DNA from 3 places in the Mesorhizobium sp. M0514 genome. Region 3 is predicted to be linked to each of the others. Evidence: predicted binding sites of a transcription regulator. Region 3 holds the regulator's gene; each other region holds the start of a gene.
What was found. The regulator PhoB, encoded in region 3, activates phosphate uptake and scavenging genes when phosphate is short. The targets are predictions, from matches to a motif close to TGTCATNNANCTGTCAT.
Positions count from the first base shown of each region.

Region 1 (8,001 bases), on a different contig from region 3:
GGTCAGTCCCGGGAGGGATCAGTTCGTGCCCTTGCCGCCGCATTTGCCGGTGGCAACGTTGAAGTTGCCGCAGGACAGAGGCGCGCGCCAATCCGAAATCAGGTCCTTGGAATCGGGCAGATAGTCGGACCATTCGTCGCCCATCACGAGGCCGGGCGTCTGCGACACGGTCTCGAACTGGCCGTCGGCCTGGATCTCGCCGATCAGCACCGGCTTGGTGATGTGATGGTTCGGCATCATGGTCGAATAGCCGCCGGTGAGGTTCGGCACGGACACGCCGACCATGGCGTCGATGACCTTGTCGGGATCGGTGGTGCCGGCCTTCTCGACCGCCTTCACCCACATGTTGAAGCCGATATAGTGGGCTTCCATCGGGTCGTTGGTGGTGCGCTTGTCATTCTTGATGAACTTGTGCCAGTCGGCGATGAACTTCTTGTTTTCGGGTGTGTCGACGCTCTCGAAATAGTTCCAGGCGGCGAGATGGCCGACCAGCGGGGCGGTGTCGAGACCGGCCAGCTCTTCCTCACCGACCGAGAAGGCCATGACCGGGATGTCCTCGGCCTTGATGCCCTGGTTGCCGAGTTCCTTGTAGAACGGAACGTTGGCGTCGCCATTGACGGTCGAGACGACGGCGGTCTTTTTGCCGGCAGAGCCGAATTTCTTGATTGCGGAGACTTCGGTCTGCCAGTCGGAGAAGCCGAACGGCGTGTAGTTGACCATGATGTCTTCGGCGGCGACGCCCTTGGCCTTCAGATAGGCCTCGAGGATTTTGTTGGTGGTTCGGGGATAGACGTAGTCGGTGCCTTCCAGCACCCAGCGCTTCACCGAGCCACCGTCCTCGCTCATGAGATAATCGACGGCAGGAATCGCCTGCTGGTTCGGGGCAGCGCCGGTGTAGAACACGTTGCGCTCGCTTTCCTCGCCCTCATACTGGACGGGGTAGAACAGGATGTTGTCGAGTTCCGAGAACACCGGCAGCACCGATTTGCGCGACACCGAGGTCCAGCAGCCGAACACGGCGGCGACCTTGTCCTTCGAGATCAGCTCGCGCGCCTTCTCGGCGAAGAGCGGCCAGTTGGAGGCCGGATCGACAACGACCGCCTCGAGCTTCTTGCCGAGCAGGCCGCCCTTGGCGTTCTGCTCTTCGATGAGCATCAGCATGGCGTCTTTCAGCGTCGTCTCCGAAATCGCCATGGTCCCCGACAGCGAATGCAGAATGCCGACCTTGATCGTGTCTTCGGCGGCCTTGGCCGGAGACGACATCGACAGGCCGGCGGCGATCACGCCCGCCGAAAACATTTTTGTTATTGTGGAGAAATTACCCCTCATACCGAAGACTCCCAAGCTGTTTGATTGCACCGCGACAATGCAAAGCAACTGCCGTGCCAAACGCGAAGGCGCCGCTCACGAAGATGGAATAGCCGAGCGTTATCAGCCGGTTGGTATATTAGCCTGGAGAAACAAAAAGGCAGCCGGTAAAAATTGATTGAGGCAAATTTGCGCAGCGCACATGGCTTTTGCCTAATTTTTGCCCAATTGAGACAAATGCCTAGTTTTTGATCTCCGGCCGTGTGTTCCGGGCTAACAATGTTGCGGTACCGCGCAAAAATAGGGCAAGCTCGCCCTTCAAAAGAGTGACGTCATGACATCTCGCACCTCATGCATTTCCGGCATCCTGCTGCTGATGGCAACGAGCGGCGCCGCGCGCGCCGATTTCAGCGAGGGCAAGCTTCCGGACGGCACCTATCATTGCGAGGTCTACCTGCTCGGCGCCTTCCTCAACCTCGGCGACATCACCATCAAGGGCAATGTCTATACCGGCCCGGTGACATTCGGCACCGCGACGCAAGGCTACAACTATCAGATGAATGCCAATGGCGAGATAACCTGGCTCGGGCCGCTGGGCGGCTATACCACCGGTGGCAACTCCGTCTCCATGACACAGGCAACACTGGACGGCGAGACCGCCCCGTCATTCGACATCATTCTGAAGCAGCCCGACGGCGCCTTCACCGCCTCGACCTGCACCAAGGGCTGAGCGATGCGTAGTGCCGCGCCCAGTTGCGGCAAAACCTTCCTCTTATGTCATGTGAATGTTGCCTAAGCAGACTAGGGCAACGGTGCGCCGTAACATCCACCCTGAGAGGCAGACACCATGGCCAATACACCGTCTTCATCCTCCCCCGTCATCCGCGAAATCATTGCCGAGCGCGTCTCGCGCCGGTCTCTTTTGAAAGGCAGCCTCGCCTCCGGCGCGCTGATTGCCGGCGGCAGCTTTGTCGGCTCCTTGTTTGCCGGCGAAACGCATGCCGCCGCAGCGCAGTCGACGCTCGGCTTTCCCGAGCTGAAGCGGGTCTACGACAAGACCCATGCCGCCGCCGAAGGCTATGAGACGACCATCGTCGCGCGCTGGGGCGACCCGCTTGCAGCCGGCCTCGCCGAATTCGACGGCAACAAGGTCGCGGCGGAGGAACAGGAAAAGCGCTTCGGCTACAATTGCGACTACATCGCCTTCATGCCGCTGCCCAAGGGCACGGTGAATTCCGATCATGGCCTGCTCTGCGTCAACAACGAATACATCTCGCCCAATGTGATGTTTCCGGGGATGACCGAGGGCGATGCCGGCAAGACGATGACCAGGGAACAGGTCAATCTCGGCATGGCCGCGATGGGCCATTCGATCCTCGAGGTGCAGGTGAAGGACGGCAAGTGGGAAACCGTGGCGGACAGCCCGCTCAACCGCCGCATCACCGCCAACACCGAAATGACCGTTTCCGGACCGGTTGCCGGCCATGCGCTGATGAAAACCTCGGCCGACGCGACTGGCACGAAAGTGCTCGGCACCAGCTATAATTGCAGCGGCGGTGTTACCCCGTGGGGCACGGTGCTGACCTGCGAGGAAGGCGTGTCCGACATTTTCGGCGGCGACCCGAAAAAGGCGCCGACTGCCGACCTGCTCGACCGTTACGGCTTCGACGGCTCCGACATCTATGGCCGCGGCCGCTTCCATGACCGCTTCAACCTCGACAAGGAACCGAACGAGGCCAACCGCTTCGACTGGGTGGTCGAGATCGACCCTTACGATCCTCAGTCCAGGCCGGTGAAGCGCACGGCACTTGGCCGCATGTCGCATGAGGCCTCGACCGTGGTCCTCAACAAGGACGGCCGCGTTGTCGTCTATATGGGTGACGACGACTATTTCGAATATATGTACCGCTTCGTCTCGGCCAAGGCCTATGACAAGGCCAACCCGGCCTCCGGCGCCGATCTGCTCGACGATGGCGTGCTGTCGGTCGCCCGCTTCGATGCCGATGGCTCGATGACGTGGCTGCCGTTGGTGCACGGCCAGGGCAAGCTTACCGTCGAGAACGGTTTTGCCGACCAGGCCGAGGTGCTGTTGAAGACGCGGTTCGCGGCAGATGCGCTCGGCGCCACGCCGATGGACCGGCCCGAGGACATCGAGACCAATCCGGTGACCGGCCGCGTCTATGCGGTGATGACCAAGAACAAGAAGCGCGACCAGTCAAAGGTCAATCCGGCCAACACGCGGCCGGAAAATCTCTGGGGCCATATTGTCGAACTGATCCCGCCCGGCGGCCGCGGAGCGGACGCCGACCACACGGCCGAAAACTATGCCTGGGACCTGTTCGTGCTCTGCGGCAACCCGAAAGATGCCAAGGTCGGCGCCACCTTCCATCCGGACACGTCGGACAATGGCTGGTTCGTCTGCCCCGACAACATCACCTTCGACCCGGCGGGGCGGCTGTGGGTGGCGACGGACGGCGCCAATGATTTCGACCTGCCGGACGGCGTCTATGGCGTCGACACCGAAGGTGCGGCGCGCGGCCTGCCGAAGCTGCTGTTCACCTGCCCGCATGGCGCCGAAGCGACCGGCCCATGCTTCACGCCGGACGGCACGACTTTGTTCCTGTCGGTGCAGCACCCTGCGGAAGATGCAGAGACGCTCGACAAGGCGCAGACGCTGTGGCCCGACTTCAGGGATGGCCAGCTGCCGCGACCGTCCGTCGTCGCCATCCGCCGCAAGGACGGACAGCCGGTCGGCGCATAGTGAGTCCTAGGAAAAAAGGGCGGAACGCGCCATGCGCGTTCCGCGTAGCGATCCCGGAGGACGGCTCAGATCGTCTTGGCCGACATTTGCGAAGCGATGTATTCGGCCTGGCGGATAGCCAGCGACACGATCGTCAGCGTCGGATTTTCAGCCGCACCGGTGGTGAACTGGCTGCCGTCCGATACGAACAGGTTTTTGATGTCGTGCGCCTGGCCGTGCTTGTTGACGACGCCGTCTTCCGCCTTTTCACTCATCCGGTTGGTGCCGAGATTGTGGGTTGAGGGATAGGGCGGCGTCGGGAAGGAGCGCGTCGCGCCGACCGCATCGTAAAGCGCTGTGGCCTGCTTGTAGGCATGGTTGCGCATCGCCGTGTCGTTGGGATGATCATCGAAATGCACGTCGGCGATCGGCATGCCGTGCGCGTCCTTCTCGTCCTTGTGCAGCGTGATGCGGTTTTCCGCGCGCGGCATGTCCTCGCCGACGATCCACAGGCCAGCCATGTGATCATAGTGGTCGAGCGCGGTGGTGAATGAACGGCCCCAGCCGCCGGGATTGAGGAAGGCGGCCATGAAGGGCAAGCCGAGCGACAGCGTCTCGAATTCATAGCCGCCGACAAAGCCGCGTGAGGGATCGTGCCGCGCCTCGTCGCGGATAATGCCGGCCATGGTGGTGCCGCGATACATATGCACCGGTTGGTCGAAAATGGCGTAGACCGAACCGGTGGTGTGGCGCATGTAGTTCTTGCCGACCTGCCCCGACGAATTGGCAAGCCCTTGCGGAAACTTCGCTGACTCGGAGTTCAGCAGCAGGCGCGGGCTTTCGATCGAGTTGCCGGCGACGGCGACGATGCGGGCCTTCTGCTCCTGCAGATTGCCGTCCTTGTCGGCATAGACGACGCCGGTCACTTTTCCGCTAGCGTCATGGTTGATCTTGATCGCCATGGCGTTTGGCCGGACCTCGAGATGGCCGGTCGCCTCACCTTTGGGAATCTCGGTGTAGAGCGTCGACCATTTGGCGCCCCATTTGCAGCCCTGGAAGCAGAAGCCGGTCTGTTGGCAGGAGTTGCGGTCGTCCCGCTCGACCGAATTGATTGCCATGTTGCCGGTATGACATTCCTTATAGCCGAGCTTGTCGGCGCCGGCCTTGAGCACCTTGAAATTGTTGTTGCCGGGCAGCCGCGGCCAGCCATTGGTGCCGGTGACGCCCATCTTGGCTTCCGCCTTGGCGTAGTAAGGCTCCATCTCGGCGAATGTGACCGGCCAGTCCAGCAGGTTGGCGCCTTCCAGCTTGCCGTAGGTCGAGAGCGTCTTGAACTCATGCTCCTGGAAGCGCAGCGAGGCGCCGGCCCAGTGCGTGGTCGAGCCGCCGACCGATTTGACGATCCAGGCCGGCAAATTGGGGAAATCCTTCGACACCCGCCAGTCGCCTGAGGTTGTGCGCTTGTCCGTCCAGGCGAGTTGGCTGAAGGAACCCCACTCGTCATTGATGAAATCCTCGTATTCGTGGCGCGCGCCGGCCTCGAGGATGACGACATCGACGCCTTTCTGGGCGAGTTCGTTGCCGAGCGTGCCGCCGCCGGCGCCGGAGCCGATGATCACGACCACGCCGTCGTTGTTGAGATCAAATGAAGCTGCCATGGTTTCCTCCCATGAATTCCTCTTTGCGGGGTTTCAAAACGACGGAGGGCTCAGAGCCACTCTATGTCGTCGAAACCGCGCGCGATGTAGCCGCCCTTGGAGTAGGATTCGCCCTCGTAGCCGAAGATCGGCCACACCTCCTGCTGGTTGTAGAGGCTGACGACGAGGCCGCCGCGGATGGACTGGAAGAACGGCGTCGCCTCGATCTGCTGCAGCACGGCGACGCGCTGCTCCTCCCAGCCGAGGCCGCGATAGCCGCCCTCGCCCGACTTCTTGTCGAGGTCGGCGATGCCGTCTTCGATCATCATCTTGTAGGCAGCGTCCTTGCCGGCCTGCTCGTCATGGCCTTTTACGGCGATGGCGTAGTATTTGTCGGGCACCTGATCGTGCGGATAGATGTCGCGCGCCATCTGGATCAGCGTCGCCATGGTTTCGGGCTTGAGCGCCGATGTCTCGAGCCCCCAGGCATTTTCAGGGCTGATGACGGCGCTGCCGGAAATGACGAGCAACGCGCCGATGCCGCCGCGTTTGAGAAGTTCACGACGTGAGAGCCTCGCGTCATAGATCGTGACCATTTTGTTCCTCCCTGCTTGCTGTTTGCGCCCTTGAACAGCGCCGTTGCTGGCGTCGCGCGGCTGAATGCGGCCGATAATCCCCTACTGGAAGCGCCCTCCACGCTGCAGAACCTCGATCTTGTAGCCGTCGGGGTCCTCGATGAAGAAAAAGCGCGCGATCAGCGATCCGTCGCGGTTGAATTCGACGATCTTCTTGGGGTTGAGGCCGAGCGCGCCGATCCGGTCGTGTTCACTGTCGAGATCGGACACCGAGACCGCCAGATGGCCGTAACCGTCGCCTAGCTCATAAGGCTCGGTGCGGCCCTTGTTCACGGTGAGTTCGAGCTCGAACCCCGTTTCGGCGTTGGCAAGGTAAATCAGCGTGAATGTCTCGAAATCCAGCCTGTCGGCGACATCGAGCCCGAAAGCGTTTCTGTAGAAATCGACGGATCTGGCCTCTTGGAGAACCCGGATCATGGAATGGATTGCCTTCGCCAAATCAGTCTCCGCCGCTGCATGCTGGAGGCGATTATGGGCGGCACGCGCGAAAGGTGGTGGCAGCCGGTTACCACGACTAAATTTGCAATCGCTGCTATGCCTGCGCCTAAAGACGAAAGTCCGATTGCCGATTCGGCCCACAAGGCCGAACATGCAGGGACAACCATAACTTGAAGGCGCGACACGCTGCGCCCAAAACCAACAATATCGGGAGGTAAGGATGTGCAGGGTTTTTGCCGGGCAGGATCCGGAAGGCTATCGACAGATCAACCGGTCGATCCGCATCGACGGTCACTCTACGAGTATCCAGCTTGAAGGAACGTTCTGGGCGCTGCTTGACGAAATTGCCGACAGCCAAGGCCTGACGACGCCGAAGTTCATCTCAAAACTCTATGACGAGGCGATCGAGATCAACGGCGCCATTCCCAACTTCGCGTCGATGCTGCGTACCACCTGCGCGCTCTATCTGCGCGGTCACCGGCCAGACATGGATGAGCTGACGCCGAAGCGCGAAGCGGCCTGAGGAAGCTAGCCTTCCGCCGCAACGTCGAGCCCGAGCCGCGCCATATCGGTGAACAGCGCCTGACGTTCGGAATAGGCAGTCTGTTCGCCGGTCACGATGTTGTCGACGACGGTCAGCAGCGACAGCGCGCGGACGCCGAAATGCGCCGCGATTCGGTAGAGTGCGCTGGTTTCCATATCGACAGCGAGAGCGCCAAGCGCCTGCGCTTCGGCAAAGCGGTCGCGCCCTTCAGGGTGGTAGAAGACATCGCTGCAGATGGTCAGCCCGGCCTGGTGGTCGATGCCGAGCTGGGCGGCGCAGGCCAAAGCGTGGGCGAACAGGCCGGGATCGGGCCCGGCGGCAGCATCGTAGAGGCCGAAGACCTGGCCGCTTTGGTCGCTTTCGGCGCGCACCGACTGCGAGATCACCAAGGAGCGCAGCGGCACGCGGGGTGTCAGGCCGCCGCAGGTGCCTGTGCGGATCAGCGTTTTTACGCCGTGAACATCCAGGAGTTCATGCGCATAGACCAGGAAGGACGGGACACCGATGCCGGTGGCCTGGATGCTGATGGGACGGCCGCGATAGAGACCGGTGAAGCCGAGTGCGCCCCGGCGGCGGTTGACGCAGCGCGGCGCCTCAAGAAATGTCTTTGCCATCCACTCGGCGCGTTGCGGATCGCCCGGCAACAGCACCGTTGCGGCATAGTCGCCCCTGGCAGCCTCGTTGTGCGGCGTCACGACA
Region 1 covers NZ_JAMYQZ010000071.1:24,265-32,265, reverse strand. Annotated here, with positions in the region: gene urtA (urea ABC transporter substrate-binding protein) at 19-1,329, opposite strand; gene NKI61_RS24365 (hypothetical protein) at 1,643-2,038, shown strand; gene NKI61_RS24360 (PhoX family protein) at 2,156-4,069, shown strand; gene NKI61_RS24355 (GMC family oxidoreductase) at 4,135-5,706, opposite strand; gene NKI61_RS24350 (twin-arginine translocation pathway signal) at 5,757-6,281, opposite strand; gene NKI61_RS24345 (VOC family protein) at 6,363-6,758, opposite strand; gene NKI61_RS24340 (ribbon-helix-helix domain-containing protein) at 6,979-7,281, shown strand; gene NKI61_RS24335 (purine-nucleoside phosphorylase) at 7,287-7,997, opposite strand.
Region 1: NKI61_RS24360 (PhoX family protein) is a predicted target of PhoB. The motif match lies at 2,084-2,100, and genes of this name have one in related genera.

Region 2 (8,001 bases), on a different contig from region 3:
AGCCGGAGCGCTCCTTCGGCGTCTGCATGGCGACAAGGATCGTCGAGCCTGAGGAATAACCGCCGGCAAAGCCGATCAACAGGCGCAAAAGCACCAATTGCCAGACGGTCTGCACCATGCCGGTCAGCGACATGCAGATCGCCATGCCGAAACTGGCGCGCACCAGCATCACCTTGCGGCCGTAGCGGTCGCCGAGCCGCCCCCACAGCGGTGCGACAAGGGCCGCGGCAAGGAAGGTGGCGCCGAAGGCGATGCCGGACCATTGCACGATCGCCGCGTGGCCGACGGCGCCCAGTTGCTCGACATAGAGCGGCAGGAACGGCAACAACAGCGTCATCGCCACAAGCGTGCTGAACGATCCGGCAAAGCACACGAACAGGTTGCGCCGCCAATGAATGTTGTAGGTGGAAGGCGCTTCGGCGGCCTGCGCTGCACTGTCCTGCGGCATGTCCTGTCCTGTCCGCTTGCTGCGGATACCATTTTGGGATACCAACTTGGTACCTCATGGACGCAAAGCCCGGCTGCTGTCAATCAGGCGCTCTCAATGTGATCGGCAAGACCAACGGGCAAGGCCGATCGCCAGCAATGGAAGCAACTATGTCGCAGATGCAGATCGTCGAAAAAGCGCTTCGCGAGATGATCCTTGGCCTCGAGGTCGGTCCTGGCGAGCGGCTGACGGAGCGCTGGATCGAGAGCCGCTTCGGCGCCTCGCGCACGCCGGTCAGGGCAGCCCTGCTGCGGCTGGAGACGGAAGGGCTGATCTGCCGTGACGGGCGCGGCTGGACCGTGTCGCCGATCAACCTTGCCGAACTGGAACAGATCGCGGTGTACCGCGAAGCGGTCGAGGTCGCGGCGGTCAGGCTGACTTCGGCGCTGGCCGACAGGAGCGCAGCCGATGTCATCGAGGCGATGCTGGACTCCTGCGACACTGCCACGCCGCGCGAGGAATGGCACCGCGTCGGCATGGATTTCCATATCGAACTGGCGCGGCTCTCCGGCAACGAGTTCCTGTTTCGGGCCGTGCGCGATGCCATGACGCGGCTGTCGCGGGCGCGCTGGCTGGAGGTGCGCGACGAGGCGGCCCTTGGCCGCGCCTGGAGCGAGCATCACGCCATTCTGGCGGCGGTGCGGGCCGGCGATGCCGATGCGGCGGCGGCGCGACTTTCCGCCCATATCGCCGGCAGCCGCGCTCGCCTGGTGACGTCGTTGCACAATGACCGGCGCGGCCTGCGCGCCAGGGGTTTTGCCGTCGTCGCCGCTTGATACTGGTCACGAAAACGAAAGAACGCCGTCGCGATCCGCTTTCGGCCTCGCTTCGCGGACGCCGATGGCGTAAGAGGCGCCCATGGAAAACAACCGATTTGAAACACCCGTGACCGTTAAGTCGGGCACGGAGGGAAGCACTCAGCTCTTGCGTACGGTGCGCGAGGCTTCCGATTACCTGCTCAACAGCTGGCCCGGCAAGCGCAGCCCTAAGCACCGCGAAGCGCTGCAGGCCTGCCATGACGCGCTGGCCGGCGACAAGCCGGCGATGATCGCAAGACGCGCCTTCATCGCCGCCGCGCGCGAGGTCAACGTCTTCGTCAGCGACAAGGCCCCGGCCTGATCACATCGGCCTGATCAGACCGGCATTTTGCCAGGATCCGGCCCGTTTCGTGGGCCGGTGATCCTGTCTTGCCTATTTTTCTGTTTCGGTGTCGGTTTTCGAACTTGCCTCGTTCTCAGGCTCGGCGCGCTCCTTGGCCGCGACCTTGGCGGCGAGCTTCTCCGCCTTCTTGGCGGCCTTCTGCCGGTCGCGCTCTTTGCGTTCCTGACCGTAATTCGGTGGTCGAGCCATATCGTTTCCTTTCGCTGTGCCTGATCCTGCCTAGAAGCATTGGCCGGCAAACACAACAGCGCCGCGAGGGCAGATGCCAGCGGTTCTGGACTTGCGTGATGGCGAACACAATGGTTTAGAAAAGGCTGCGGGACAGTTGCTGGAGCCGCCGCCGACCGATTTCGAATCAAAACGACCGATGGCCACGCTTCAAAGAAACGCACAGAAGCTGATCTACTATGCGCGCAACGCCATGCGCGACATCGCGCCGCCGGTTCTTTTCCGGCGCCGGCTCGGCCGGCTGCTCGATCAGGCCAGGCTTTCCGACGCATCGGTCCGCCAGCGGCTCAATTACTACAACACGCTGCGGGAGCCTTTTAGCCCCAGCCCCGAGGCCGTGCCGGTCAGCCGGCTGCCGTCGGACCGCAGCATGTACTATTACGATCTGAAGGAGTTCACCCGTTATTTCGACCCAGATCTGCGCATCGACCTGGAATTCGGCGACGTCATCGAAGTGCCGAAGATGCCGTCGATCGTCAAGGACCGGCCGATAGCGGGCGACAACGGCAACGGCGTCCTGTTCAAGCTGAACAAGTTCCGTCATTTCTACATGCCGGCCGACGATGTCGCCTTCGCCGACAAGCATCCGCTCGTCGTTTGGCGCGGCGAACTCAACAATCCGATCCGCACCTTGTTGCTGGATGCAGCCCGCAATCTGCCGTTCTGCGATGTCGGCACGCCGAGGGCGACAGCACCTGCGGAATACCGCAAGCCCTATCTCAGCATCGATCAGCAGCGCCGCTACCGCTACATCATCTCGCTCGAAGGCAATGATGTCGCGACCAATCTGAAATGGATCATGAGCTCGAACTCGCTCTGCCTGATGCCGCCGCCGACCTATGAGACCTGGTTCGCGGAAGGGCAGCTCGAGCCCGATGTCCATTATGTGCCGCTGGCGCCCGACTTCAGCGATCTGGCCGAGCGCGTGCACCATCTCGAGAAACATCCGGCCGAGGCCCAGCGCATCGTTGCGGCGGCCAACGCCTATTGCCGCAAATTCGCCGACGAGCGGGCCGAGCAGGCGATCTGCCTGCTCGTGCTCTACAAATATTTCGTGCTCAGCGGCCAGATCGAGCCCGATCCGCAGGTCTGGCGGTTTATCGCGGGCTAGCGGCTTCCGGCGCCCTTAAGTCAGATGACGCTGCGGTCCATAACCAGATCGGCCGGGCCGAAGCGGTCCTTCGCCGTAAACTGCTGGTGCCAGTAGGGATAGAGCACCGGAGGCCGGCTGACGGCATCGAGACGCTGGCGTTCATCAAAGGACAGCGTCAGGCTCGCCGCGGCGAGATTGTCTTTCAACTGGGCTTCGTTGCGCGCCCCGATCACCAGCGAGCTGACGGCCGGCCGGCCGAGCAGCCAGGCCAGCGCCACCTGGGCCGCCGAAACGCCGCGTGCCGCACCGATATCGACCAGCACGTCGACAATCCGCCACAGCCGATCCTCGTCGCGGATCGGGGGTTCCGACCAGCCGCCGATCTGGCGCGCCGTCGGACTGTCGCGGCGGTATTTTCCCGACAGCAGGCCGCCGGCGAGCGGGCTCCACACCAAAACGCCAAGGCCCTGGTCGACCGAGATCGGCAAGAGCTCATACTCGGCCTCGCGTGCTTCCAGCGTGTAGTGGATCTGCTGGGTGACGAAGCGCGGCTGGTGCTGGCTGTCGCTGATGCCGAGCGCCTTCATGACCTGCCAGCCGGAATAGTTGGAGCAGCCGACATAGCGGATCTTGCCCTGGGCAACCAGCGTGTCGAGCGCGGCGATGGTTTCCTCGAGCGGCGTCGCGCCGTCCCATTCGTGCAGGAAATAGATGTCGATGACATCGGTCCTGAGGCGCTTCAGGCTCTTCTCGCATTCGCGGATCAGATGATGGCGCGACAGGCCTTCGTCATTGGGGCCTTTGCCGATCCGCATGCGCGCTTTGGAGGCGATCAGCACGTCGTTCTTGCGCTTGCCGCCGAGCGCCTCGCCGATGATCTCTTCCGACAGACCGTTGGAATAGACATTGGCGGTGTCGATGAGATTGATGCCGGCATCGATGCAAGTGTCGATGATGCGCGAGGCCTCCGCGAGATCGGAATTGCCGACGGCAGCGAACGGCCCGCTGCCGCCGAAGGTCATGGTTCCCAAGGTCAGCGCCGAAACTTTCAAGCCGGAACGGCCAAGCGTGCGGTATTCCATGTCTGATCCTCGTAGTTTTGGTGGGGAGGCGGTTTTAGCAGGAAAGGGCGGGGAAGCCCGAACGGGTCCGCTATTTGTAGGACAATTTGAGCGGCTTGTCGCCATGCCAGGGCGCTGGATCGGCAATGCCTCGCTGCTTTGCAGTGAAGACCGGCTGGCCGGCGGCTTGCAATAAAACCGTCATTGCCGGCCTATATCGAGTCGGCTCAGGGTTTCATGTCAGCCGGCAAGCGGAGCAGTGGAAATGAATGAGCTAAAGCAGAATTCTGCGGCCAGGGATTGGCTGGAAGCCGAACTCGCCGACACGCTCGACGAGGACTATGAGCTGGAAATCTCGGAGCCGGCGCTGTCGTTGGAGATCGCCAAGATCTACAAGAACGCGCATCCGCCGTCGATCGATCGCATGCAGTATTTCCGCGACCTGATCGGCTTGCAGTCGGAACTGATCAAGCTGCAGTCCTGGGTTGCCTACCACAAGAAGAAGCTAGTGGTGGTTTTCGAGGGCCGTGATTCCGCCGGCAAGGGCGGCGTCATCAAGCGCATCACCCAGCGCCTCAACCCGCGCATCTGCCGCGTCGTGGCGCTGCCGGCGCCGACCGAGCGCGAAAAGTCACAATGGTATTTCCAGCGCTACGTGCCGCATCTGCCGGCCGGCGGCGAGATCGTGCTGTTCGACCGCTCCTGGTACAACCGCTCCGGCGTCGAGCGGGTGATGGGCTTTGCCGAACCCGATCAGGTCGAAGAGTTCTTCCGCGACGTGCCGGAGTTCGAGCGCATGTTGGTCCGCTCCGGCGTCACGCTGGTCAAATACTGGTTCTCGATCACCGACGAGGAACAGCAGATGCGCTTCATGATGCGCATCCACGACCCGATGAAGCAGTGGAAGCTGTCGCCGATGGACCTGCAGTCGCGCGTGCGCTGGGAGCAGTACACCAAGGCCAAGGAAGAGACGTTTGCCCGCACCAACATCCCAGAGGCACCGTGGTACATCGTCGAAGGCAACGACAAGAAGCGGGCGCGGCTGAACTGCATCGACCATCTCCTCAAACAACTGCCCTATGAGGACGTGCCGCACGAAGAAATCACGCTGCCCGAGCGGGTGTTCAACCCGGAGTACGAGCGCCAGGTCCTGCCGCGCGAGCTTTACGTGCCGGAGAAGTATTGAGCACTTTTCCTTCTCCCCGTTTCACGGGGAGAAGGTGCCCGAAGGGCGGATGAGGGGCAGCGCCGGCATCGACGAATTCACAGCCGTCGGACGCTGCTAACCTCCAAAAGCAGCGCTGCCCCTCATTGCCTGCCGGGCATTTCTCCCCGTAGAACGGGGAGAAAGAAGCCTGCGCCTATCACTTCGCCACTACACCCGCTTGATCGTCACATGCGTGGCGAGCGCTGTCGCCACCTGCTCGGTGCACTGGTAACCCAGCTTCAGCATATCCAGCCCGGCAAACAGGCTCTCGCCCCTCCCGAGCAACACCGGCGACACCGCCAGATGCAACTCGTCGATGAGCTTCTCTTGCAGATATTGCCGGATGGTGGAAACGCCGCCGCCGACGCGGACATCCTTGCCGCCGGCCGCGGCCTTTGCTTGTTCGAGCGCGGCGTGGATGCCGCCGGCAACGAAGTGGAAAACGGTGCCGCCTTCCATCACAATGGGGTCGCGCTTGTAGTGGGTCAGCACGAAGGTCGGCACGTGATAGGGCGGGTTGTCGCCCCACCAGCCTTTCCAGCTCTCGTCTGGCCATTCGCCGCGGATTGGGCCGAACATGTTGCGGCCGAGGATCCAGGCCCCGACATTGTCGAAGCTGCGGACAGTGAACCGGTCGTCCACATCGGTGGTGCCGCCATCCTTGCCGACCATCTCATGGAAGGTGCGGGTGCCGGTCATCCATTTGTGCAGATATTCGCCACCAACGCCGAGCGGATTTTGCAGGTCCTGGTCAGGACCGGCGCCGAAACCGTCGAGCGACAAGGTGAAGGCATTGACGCGAAGTTTGGACATGGAGACTCCCTTTCGGTGACCAGTTGTGATTTGCAATCAGTATTCAAACTGATTGCATTTTGAAACTAGTATTTTTAGAGGCAAGCCGATCTGTGGAATGCGCAGGGACCTCAAGCCGCCACGCGCTTCGGCATCACCGCAAACGGGCTGAGCCCAAGCCAGATCTGCATCTTGCCGGCGACGTCGAGATCGCCGGTCAGGCTGATCTTGTCGCGTTCCTTGTGAACTGTCGTCAGCCCCATCCAGATCGAGGTCATGGTGCACAGATCGGTCGAGACGTAGAGATCGACGTCGAAGCCCGGATCGTACCAGCAAAGATCGACCTCGCCCTGCTTTTCGACGATCAGCCACCACGATCGTTTTGACGCCGGCAGGTCATGGTACAGGAATTGTATCACGGTGCGCCCGTCCGGCAGCGGACTGGGGTTCAGATTGCGCCGCATGTCCCACATCAGCAGCGACGGATCGAGGTTTTTGAGCGACAGCCTGGCCTCGACCCATTTCTGGCCCCAAAACCCCATCGCCTCGACAACCGGGCGCAAATCCCGGCCCGCCTCGGTCAGCCGGTATTCGAACACGCCCTTCTCGGTCGCGATCTCGGTCCGCTCGACGATGCCTCCCGCTTCGAGATCCCTAAGCCGTTGCGACAGAAGGGTTGGCGACATTTTCGGCACGCCGCGGCGCAAATCGTTGAAGCGGGTCGATCCCGCCACCAGTTCGCGCAGCAGCACCATGGTCCAGCGTGTGCAGAGCAGCTCGGCGGCCATGGAGAGCGGGCAGAATTGCTTGTAACCGGCTTGTGTCATGTGGTGAGCTCCAAAAGATGTTGCCGGACCTTATTCAGAAAACCTGAGTTCAGCCAGTACAGAAGCTGTACTGGCACCCCCGGTACAGTTCTGTGACTGGAGCGGTCCGGCGCCGCCATGCGAGGCAGCGGTCACGTCACCGGGCAGTCCGGTGCCGATCCATGAGGAGTTGGACAATGACCGCTTACGTGATCGCAGACATCAAGGTGAAGGACGACAAATGGGTGCCGGCCTATGCCGCTTCGGTGCATGACCTCGTCCACAAGCATGGCGGCAAGTATCTCGCCCGCAGCGGCAATGTGAAGACGCTGGAGGGCAAGCCGCTCGACACCAGCCTGATCGCCATCATGGCGTTTCCGTCGGCAAAGGCAGCCGAGGCCTTCACCAACGATCCGCAATACGCCCCGTTTGTGGCGGAGCGCCGGAAGGGCAGCGACAGCCGCTTCCAGCTGATCGACGATACCGATCTCGCCGGAACGATTCCTTATTTGCCAAAGGCGTGAGGAAAAGCCGGAACCCGGAAAGTCCGGGTTCCGGCTAGCCCTTCAGCATTTGCGCCACTTCGGGCGCGAAGCAGGTGGACGGGTACTCTCACGCGATTTAGTCTTGAACTCGAAAGTCGGTAGACTGAGCAGGCGCGCACGTGACCATTATTTCACTCATTGCAAAACTGTTTGCCAACCGGAACCGCCCGCAGAATAGGCCAGCTCAAGTCCCAGAGCGGGTTTTCCGCAAAGAGGCGAAATTCAAGAAACATGGAAAATTCTTCCAGATCGGACCGACATATCGCGGCGGGTCCCATTGTCTTCAGCTGGAAAACGCCCAAGCTTTGGTGCCGCCATCCCGCATACTGCTCGGGCCGACGGAGTTTGGGGGATACGGCTTTCCTGAGTACCCGGAGACGCCCAGGCTACGGCCTGAAGCGACAGACTATTGCAGGCCACCAAAAGACTTAGAAGATTTTCATTGTTACTGGCTTGTATCCGAGCGCCTGAAGGACGTTCTGCAGTCAGTCGACCCCGATGGGGTCGTGTTTAACGACTGCGACGTATTCTATTTGAGCGGAAAGCCGATCGAACCAAAGCACTACCTTTGCGACATCGTTCGCAAGATTGATGCCGTGGATCTCGAATCGTCGAAGTTTA
Region 2 covers NZ_JAMYQZ010000028.1:46,790-54,790, reverse strand. Annotated here, with positions in the region: gene NKI61_RS14195 (multidrug efflux MFS transporter) at 1-448, opposite strand, end outside; gene NKI61_RS14190 (GntR family transcriptional regulator) at 598-1,263, shown strand; gene NKI61_RS14185 (DUF982 domain-containing protein) at 1,373-1,606, shown strand; gene NKI61_RS14180 (hypothetical protein) at 1,679-1,837, opposite strand; gene NKI61_RS14175 (glycosyl transferase family 90) at 2,016-2,987, shown strand; gene NKI61_RS14170 (aldo/keto reductase) at 3,008-4,051, opposite strand; gene ppk2 (polyphosphate kinase 2) at 4,296-5,216, shown strand; gene NKI61_RS14160 (dihydrofolate reductase family protein) at 5,406-6,050, opposite strand; gene NKI61_RS14155 (winged helix-turn-helix transcriptional regulator) at 6,161-6,856, opposite strand; gene NKI61_RS14150 (DUF1330 domain-containing protein) at 7,033-7,359, shown strand; gene NKI61_RS14145 (imm11 family protein) at 7,500-8,001, shown strand, end outside.
Region 2: ppk2 (polyphosphate kinase 2) is a predicted target of PhoB. The motif match lies at 4,219-4,235, and genes of this name have one in related genera.

Region 3 (8,001 bases):
ACGTCCAGGAAGTCCGCATCGGCTATGACGGCATCGTCTTTGCCACCGACATCAAGGGTCCGGACTGGGCGCTGGTTCCCGCCGACATCTACAAGGCGCTCGCCGCCAAGCTGGTGGTCGACGGCAAGCTGGTCGACAACCCGAACACCAAGTGGAACCAGGTCAATCCGAAGCTGCCCGACTGGGATATCGCCGCCTATATCCCGGGTGAGAAGCACGGCACCCGTGAAGTGTTCGAGACCAAGCTGCTCGACGCCGGCTGCGACAAGGCCGCTTTGAAGGCTGCCGGCATCGCCGACGACAAGGAAATCGGCAAGACCTGCATCGCCATCCGCAAGGACGGCAAGGCTGTCGACATTGACGGCGACTACACCGAGACGCTCGCCCGCATCGACTCCAACAAGACCGGCGTTGGCGTGTTCGGCCTCGCCTTCTACGAGAACAATGCCGACAAGCTGAAGGTCGCTACCGTGGAAGGCATCGTGCCTTCGACGCAGACCATCGCCGATGGCACGTACCCCGTGTCGCGGCCGTTGTTCTTCTACGTCAAGAAGGCGCATCTGGGCGTCGTTCCTGGCCTCAAGGAATATGTCGAGTTCTTCCTTGATGACCAGATGATCGGCCCGGAAAGCCCGCTCGCCCAGTACGGCCTGGTTTCCGCTCCCGACGCCGAACGTCAGGGCCAGCGCGACGCCTTCGCCGCCGGAAAGACAATGTAATCAACGGACGGATCAGGGCGCGGATGAACTCCGCGCCCTGATTTCGCCGCTTGCCGCAACGGCGGCGGCGATCTGAATTTTCCCTGGGGTGGGTTATGTCGTCCTTGCTCGTACTCGCCATAATCATCGTCATAGGCGTGGTCGCTTTTGTGGTCGGCCGCCAGCGCGCCGCGGCGCAGGATACCGGCAAGGTCAAGCCGCATTCGCGCGCGCATTATCATGGCTGGTGGGCCTTTCTGCTCGCGGTCCTGCCTGCCGTCCTTTTGCTCGCCGTCTGGGATATCGGCTCTTCCTTCTATCTCGACCGGCATATCCATGCCGCTTTGCCCGAGCGCACCGCCGACACAAAGGTCGCCAGCGAAGCGCTCGACGCCAGCCTGGTGAAGAGCCTGGCCAAGGGCTTGCGCCGGCTCGATGGCGATACCGCACTTCCCGCTACTTTCGCCGAATTGCAGCCGCTGCTCGCCGCCAAGGGCGTGGCACTGGCCAGCGACACACAGGACTACATGATCCCGATCGCGGTCGAGGCGAACCAGGTCCAGGACCGGCTCGGCCTGTTCGGCGCCGTGCTGACCTTCGCGCTGTCGGTCGCCGGCGCCTTCTATGCGCTGAGGCAGATCGCGCCGCGCGCCAGGGCGCGCAACAATGTCGAGAAGCTGATGCTGTGGGGGCTGCTTGCGGCCTCGACCATCGCCATCCTGACCACGGTCGGCATCGTGCTGTCGATGCTGTTCCAGACGATCACCTTCTTCGAAAGCGTATCACCGATGAGCTTCTTCTTCGGCACGGTGTGGGATCCGCGTTTCGCCGCCGCCGGTTCCGGCGGCAGCCAGGGTCAGTTCGGCCTGATCCCGCTACTCGCCGGCACGCTCTACATCGCCGCCGTCGCGCTTCTGGTCGCAGTGCCGGTAGGGCTGATGTCGGCGGTCTACATGTCCGAATACGCCTCGCGCAGCGTCCGGTCGGTGGTCAAGCCCGCGCTTGAACTGCTGGCCGGCATCCCGACCATCGTCTACGGCATCTTCGCCGTGGTCACGCTCGGACCGTTCCTGCGCGACCTCTCAGCAGCCCTCACCGGCGGCTCTCCCTTCATCCAGGGCCAGAGCATCTTCACCGCCGGCCTGGTGATGGGCGTCATGCTGATCCCGGTCGTGTCCTCTTTGTCCGACGACATCATCACCGCGGTGCCGCGCGCAATGCGTGACGGCTCGCTCGGCCTCGGTGCCACGCGCTCCGAGACGATCAAGCGGGTGATCCTGCCGGCGGCACTGCCCGGCATCGTCGGCGCCATCCTGTTGACGGCGTCGCGCGCCATCGGCGAGACGATGATCGTCGTGCTGGCGGCGGGCGTCGCGGCCAATCTGACGGCCAACCCGTTCGAGGCGATGACGACCATCACCGTCAAGATCGTCAACCAGCTGACCGGCGATCTCGAGTTCAACTCGCCGCAGACGCTGGTCGCCTTCGCGCTCGGCCTGACGCTGTTCGCGCTGACGCTGGTGATGAACATCGTCGCCCTCTACATCGTGCGCAAGTACCGGGAGCAGTACGAATGACCGACATCCCCCTGGACACGATGGCGGGTGCCGTCGCGCGTCCGCGCCGCGACATCGGGCTGAAGGCGCGCTACGCCGCCGAACGCCGGTTCCGCATCTATGGCGTGATTGCGATCTCGGTGGGCCTGGCGTTCCTGGCCATCATGTTGATCACCATCGTCTCGAAAGGCTACACCGCCTTCTGGCAGACGACGGTGACGCTGCCGGTCACCTTCGACGAGAAGGTGATCGATCCCTCCGGCAAGCGCGCGACCGACCCTACCGTGCTGATCAAGGCGAACTATCCCAAGCTCGCCGAAAACGCGCTGGTGGCCAAGCTCGGCATCGATCCGGCCAACAAGCCGATGATGCTGAAGCTCAAGGGCTTCCTGTCGGAAGGCGCCCGCGTCCAGCTGCGCGACATCGTCTCCGCCGATCCGTCGGTGATCGGCACGACGCGTGACGTCGACATCCTGGCCGCCGCCAATCTCGACTCGGCCTTCAAGGGCCAGATCGACCTCGGCGTCGATGAAGCGCGCCGCAAGGTGTCCGACCAGCAGATCGACTGGATGAACAAGCTCAAAGCCGAAGGCGCGATGGCCGAGCATTTCAACACCGGCCTGTTCAGCTATGGCGCCTCCAGCCGGCCCGAGACGTCGGGCATGGGCGTGGCCATCATCGGTTCGTTCTACATGATGGTGATCGTGCTTTTGCTGGCGCTGCCGATCGGCGTCGCCGCCTCGATCTATCTCGAGGAGTTCGCCAAGAAGAACCGCTTTACGGACCTGATCGAAGTCAACATCAACAATCTCGCGGCGGTGCCGTCGATCGTCTTCGGTCTGCTTGGCCTTGCCGTGTTCATCAACTTCCTCGGCATGCCGCGCTCGGCTTCCTTCGTCGGCGGCCTGGTGCTGACTTTGATGACGCTGCCGACCATCATCATCGCGACGCGCGCCGCCCTTGCCGCGGTGCCGCCGTCGATCCGCTCGGCAGCGCTCGGGCTCGGCGCCTCCAAGATGCAGATGGTGTTCCACCACATCCTGCCGCTTGCCGCCCCAGGCATCCTTACCGGCACCATCATCGGCCTGGCGCGTGCGCTCGGCGAGACAGCACCGCTGCTCTTGATCGGCATGGTCGCTTTCGTCGCCGATTATCCGACGACGCCTTTCGATCCGGCGACCGCGCTGCCGGTGCAGATCTACATGTGGGCAAACGAGGCTGAGCGCGCTTTTGTCGAGCGCATGTCCGGCGCCATCATCATCCTGCTCGTCTTCCTCATGGCCATGAACATCACCGCGATCGTGCTTCGGCGCCGGTTCGAGCGGCGCTGGTAGAAAAAAGGCAATTTGGTATGAACATCATGACCGAACAGTCCCTTGAGAATGCAGTGGGCGACAAAATGAACGCCAAGTCGAACGAAGTCATCAAGATGCGCGGCGACAAGGTCGGCGTCTTCTACGGCGAGAAGCAGGCGTTGTTCGACGTCAATCTCGACGTCCGCCAGAACCAGGTGACGGCGCTGATCGGCCCGTCCGGCTGCGGCAAGTCGACCTTCCTGCGCTGCCTCAACCGCATGAACGACACCATCGATTCGGCGCGGGTGACCGGCAAGATCACGCTCGATGAAGACGACATCTACGACAAGAACATCGATGTCGTCGAACTGCGCGCCCGCGTCGGCATGGTGTTCCAGAAACCCAACCCGTTCCCGAAGTCGATCTACGAGAACGTCGCCTACGGCCCGCGCATCCATGGGCTGGCCAAGCGCAAGTCCGACATGGACCAGATCGTCGAGCAGAGCCTGAAGAAGGCTGCGATCTGGAACGAGGTCAAGGACCGCCTGCAGGAGCCCGGCACCGGCCTGTCCGGCGGCCAGCAGCAGCGCCTGTGCATCGCGCGCGCCATCGCCGTGTCGCCGGAGGTGATCCTGATGGACGAGCCCTGCTCGGCGCTCGATCCGATCGCCACCGCCCGTGTCGAGGAGCTGATCGACGAACTGCGCCAGAACTACACGATCGTCATCGTCACCCACTCGATGCAGCAGGCGGCGCGCGTGTCGCAGCGTACAGCGATGTTCCATCTCGGCTATCTCGTCGAGGAGGGCGCCACCGACAAGATGTTCACCAACCCCGACGACAAGCGCACCCAGGACTACATTACCGGCCGCTTCGGCTGAGCCGTCCGGCGGGTGAATTTTCAGGCACGAGGACCAAGATCATGGGTGAACATACCGTCGCCTCCTTCGATGAAGAGCTCGGGCAGATCAGCAAGCTGATCCGCGACATGGGCGATCTGGCAGGCTCGATGGTCAGCGGCTCGACCAGGGCGCTGCTCAATTCGGACAATGCGCTGGCACAGCGTGTCGTTTCCGACGACGCCATCATGGATGCGCGCCAGCGCGAACTGGACGACCGCGCCATCACGCTGATCGCCAAGCGCCAGCCGATGGCCAACGATCTGCGCGCCGTGGTCGGCTCGATCCGCATGGCCGGCGACCTCGAGCGCATCGGCGATCTCGCCAAGAACATCGCCAAACGCGTCGGCACCGTGGGCTTGAGCGTCACGCCGCGCGACCTCTCGCACTCCATCGATGCCATGGCGCAGCTGGTGCTGATCCAGGTGCAAGGCGTCGTCGAGGAATATGCCGCCACCGATGCGGCAGCTCTTGCAAAACTCAGGAATGACGACGAGCGCATCGACGTCAAATACACGTCCGTGTTTCGTGAGCTCTTGACCTACATGATGGAAGACCCTCGCAACATCACCGCCTGCACGCATCTCTTGTTCTGCGCCAAGAATCTTGAGCGCATCGGCGATCATGTCACCAACATCGCCGAAAATGCGTATTATGTGCTGACCGGCCAGCAATTGCCCGCCAATCGTCCGAAGCAGGACGAGACGGCGATGGCCACGCCGGCCTGATGAGGGTGAACTGCCTATGATCGCGCCACGCATCATGGTCGTGGAGGACGAGGAGCCGCTAGGCGTGCTCCTCCGCTACAACCTCGAATCCGAAGGCTATCACGTCGAGGTGGTGACACGCGGCGACGAGGCCGAGATCCGCCTGCAGGAAAACGTGCCCGATCTCCTGGTGCTCGACTGGATGGTGCCCGCTGTTTCCGGCATCGAGCTCTGCCGGCGGCTTAGAGTGCGGCCCGAAACCGAGCGGCTGCCGATCATCATGCTGACCGCGCGCGGTGAGGAAAGCGATCGCGTGCGCGGCCTGTCCACCGGTGCCGACGACTATCTGGTCAAGCCATTCTCGACGCCGGAGTTCATGGCGCGCGTGAAAGCGCTGCTGCGCCGCGCCAAGCCGGAAGTGCTGTCGAGCGTGCTCAAGGTCGGCGACATCGTGCTCGATCGAGAATCGCACCGGGTCTACCGCAAGAAGAGCGAGATCAGGCTCGGACCGACCGAGTTCCGGCTGCTCGAATTCATGATGCGCCATCCCGGCCGCGTGTTCTCGCGCAGCCAACTGCTCGACAATGTCTGGGGCGAGACGATCTATATAGACGAGCGAACCGTCGACGTGCATGTCGGGCGGCTGCGCAAGGCCGTCAACAACGGCCGCATGCCGGATGTCATCCGTACCATTCGCGGCGCCGGCTACGCGATCAGGGAAGACTAGGATCCTGCGCGTCGCGCCGTTGCCGGCCATTCACGCGACATGCTTGCCGGATTTGGGCTGAATACCCGGCGCAAAAATCTCCTGATCGACGAAGCCGAGCGCGCGCATGGCACAGCCTTCGCGGATCAGCGGCAGCTCGTTGGGCTCGGTGTCGAAGGAGATCGACTTCGAGTGCTGGCCGCCGGCGGTCTGGGCGATCGCTTCGCGCAATGCCGGTTCGATCAGGTCGAACGCGGCGGCGCTGACGCCGACCATGGCGACGGGTGCCGGATCGATCAGCGCAAACAGGCTGCCGAGGCCGAAGCCGAGCGCCTCGCCGGCCTTGCGATAGGCTTCGCGCTCCGGGCCGTCGGTTTCGCGGGCGCGCGCGGCGAGTGCGCGCATATCAGCGTCGCCGATATCGACCGGCTCGGCATCCTCGCCCATCATTTTGGCGCTGCGCCAGATGGCGTAGTTTCCGGCATAGGCCTCGACGCAGCCGCGCCGCCCGCAGCGGCAGAGCGCGCCGCCCGGACGGTGGATCATGTGGCCGAACTCGCCGCCCGAGGAATGGGTGCCGGTGAACAGTTCGCCTTTCAGCACCAGTCCCATGCCGATGCCGTGCGACAAGAGGATCGCGATGAAATTGTCGCGGTAGCGCTCGGGCTGGCGCCATTGCAGGGCCACCGCCATCATATTGCAGTCGTTCTCCATGGTGGCCGGAATGCCGAATTCCGCTTCCAACATGTCGGCGAAGGCAATGTCGGTCAGTGGCGTGATCGGCGACCACAGCATGGCGCGCGCCTGCGAATCGGTGATGCCCTGGATGCCCATGGCAATGCGGGCGATGCTCTGGACATCGAGGTCGGGATCCTCAAGCCGCCGCCGGACGATTGCTACGCATTCGCCAATCAGCTCGTCGCGCGGCTTGGTCAGCGTGTCCAGCCGGCGCTGTTCCTCGGCGACGACGTGGCCGGCATAGTCGATGACGGTGACGGACAGGAAATTGAGCGACAGCACGACGGTCATCACCGCCGCCGCTTCCGGGTTGAGACCAAGGCCCACCTGCGGCCGGCCGCGTTTCAGTGCGCCGGTCTCGCCAGGTTTGCCTTCAATCAGGATGCCTTCTTGAATCAGATCAGACGAGATTGCCGATATGGTCGAGTGGCTGAGGCCGGTGGTCGCCGCAATCTCGGTCCGCGACGGCTGGCCGGCCCGGCGCACGGCTGAAATCACCATCGCACGGTTGCGACGGCGCAGATCGTCGTGGCGGATTCCAACCGACATTTGTTTCCTCCCGGCCTCCTCGCGCCTCATGATAGTGAAGGCGTTCGACGGCACCAGCCAAATATTGGCAGACGCCGGCAGCCCTGTCATTGTTTATTGCGGACCTCGAAAAAATTCGGCAAGGCCATCAGAATCCATCAGAATCGATGTTGACAGCGCCTTATCATTGAACCAGTATTTTTTCGAGGCTCGAAAAAATAGGGCCTCTGTGTGCCGGCCCTCGGGCCAGTTTTGTCGCGCCGCACGCGGCGCAGGGAGGATTATGATGAACAGATTTGCAGCCGCCATGCTGGCGGGTGTCGCCATGTCGCTGGCGCTGGTGTCGGTCGCGCAGGCGAAGGACAAGGTCATCGGCGTGTCGTGGTCGAACTTCCAGGAAGAGCGCTGGAAGACCGACGAGGCGGCGATGAAAACGGCGATCGAGGCTGCCGGCGACAAGTACATTTCCGCCGACGCGCAGTCCAATCCCGGCAAGCAGCTGACCGACGTCGAAAGCCTGATCTCGCAGGGCGCCAACTCGCTGATCATCCTGGCGCAGGACGCCTCGGCCATCGGCCCGGCGGTGCAGAAGGCGCTGGACGAAGGCATTCCGGTCGTCGGCTATGACCGCCTGATCGAGAACAAGGACGTCTTCTACCTGACCTTCGACAACAAGGAAGTCGGCCGCATGCAGGCCCGCGAAGTGTTCAAGGCGAAGCCCGAAGGCAACTATGTCTTCATCAAGGGCTCGGGCTCGGATCCGAATGCCGATTTCCTGTTCTCGGGCTCGATGGAAGTGCTCAAGGAAGCCATCGACTCGGGCAAGATCAAGAATGTCGGCGAGGCCTATACCGATGGCTGGCTGCCGGCCAAC
Region 3 covers NZ_JAMYQZ010000076.1:475-8,475, reverse strand. Annotated here, with positions in the region: gene NKI61_RS25040 (substrate-binding domain-containing protein) at 1-719, shown strand, start outside; gene pstC (phosphate ABC transporter permease subunit PstC) at 815-2,275, shown strand; gene pstA (phosphate ABC transporter permease PstA) at 2,272-3,588, shown strand; gene pstB (phosphate ABC transporter ATP-binding protein PstB) at 3,606-4,430, shown strand; gene phoU (phosphate signaling complex protein PhoU) at 4,472-5,176, shown strand; gene phoB (phosphate regulon transcriptional regulator PhoB) at 5,193-5,882, shown strand; gene NKI61_RS25010 (ROK family protein) at 5,913-7,148, opposite strand; gene xylF (D-xylose ABC transporter substrate-binding protein) at 7,414-8,001, shown strand, end outside.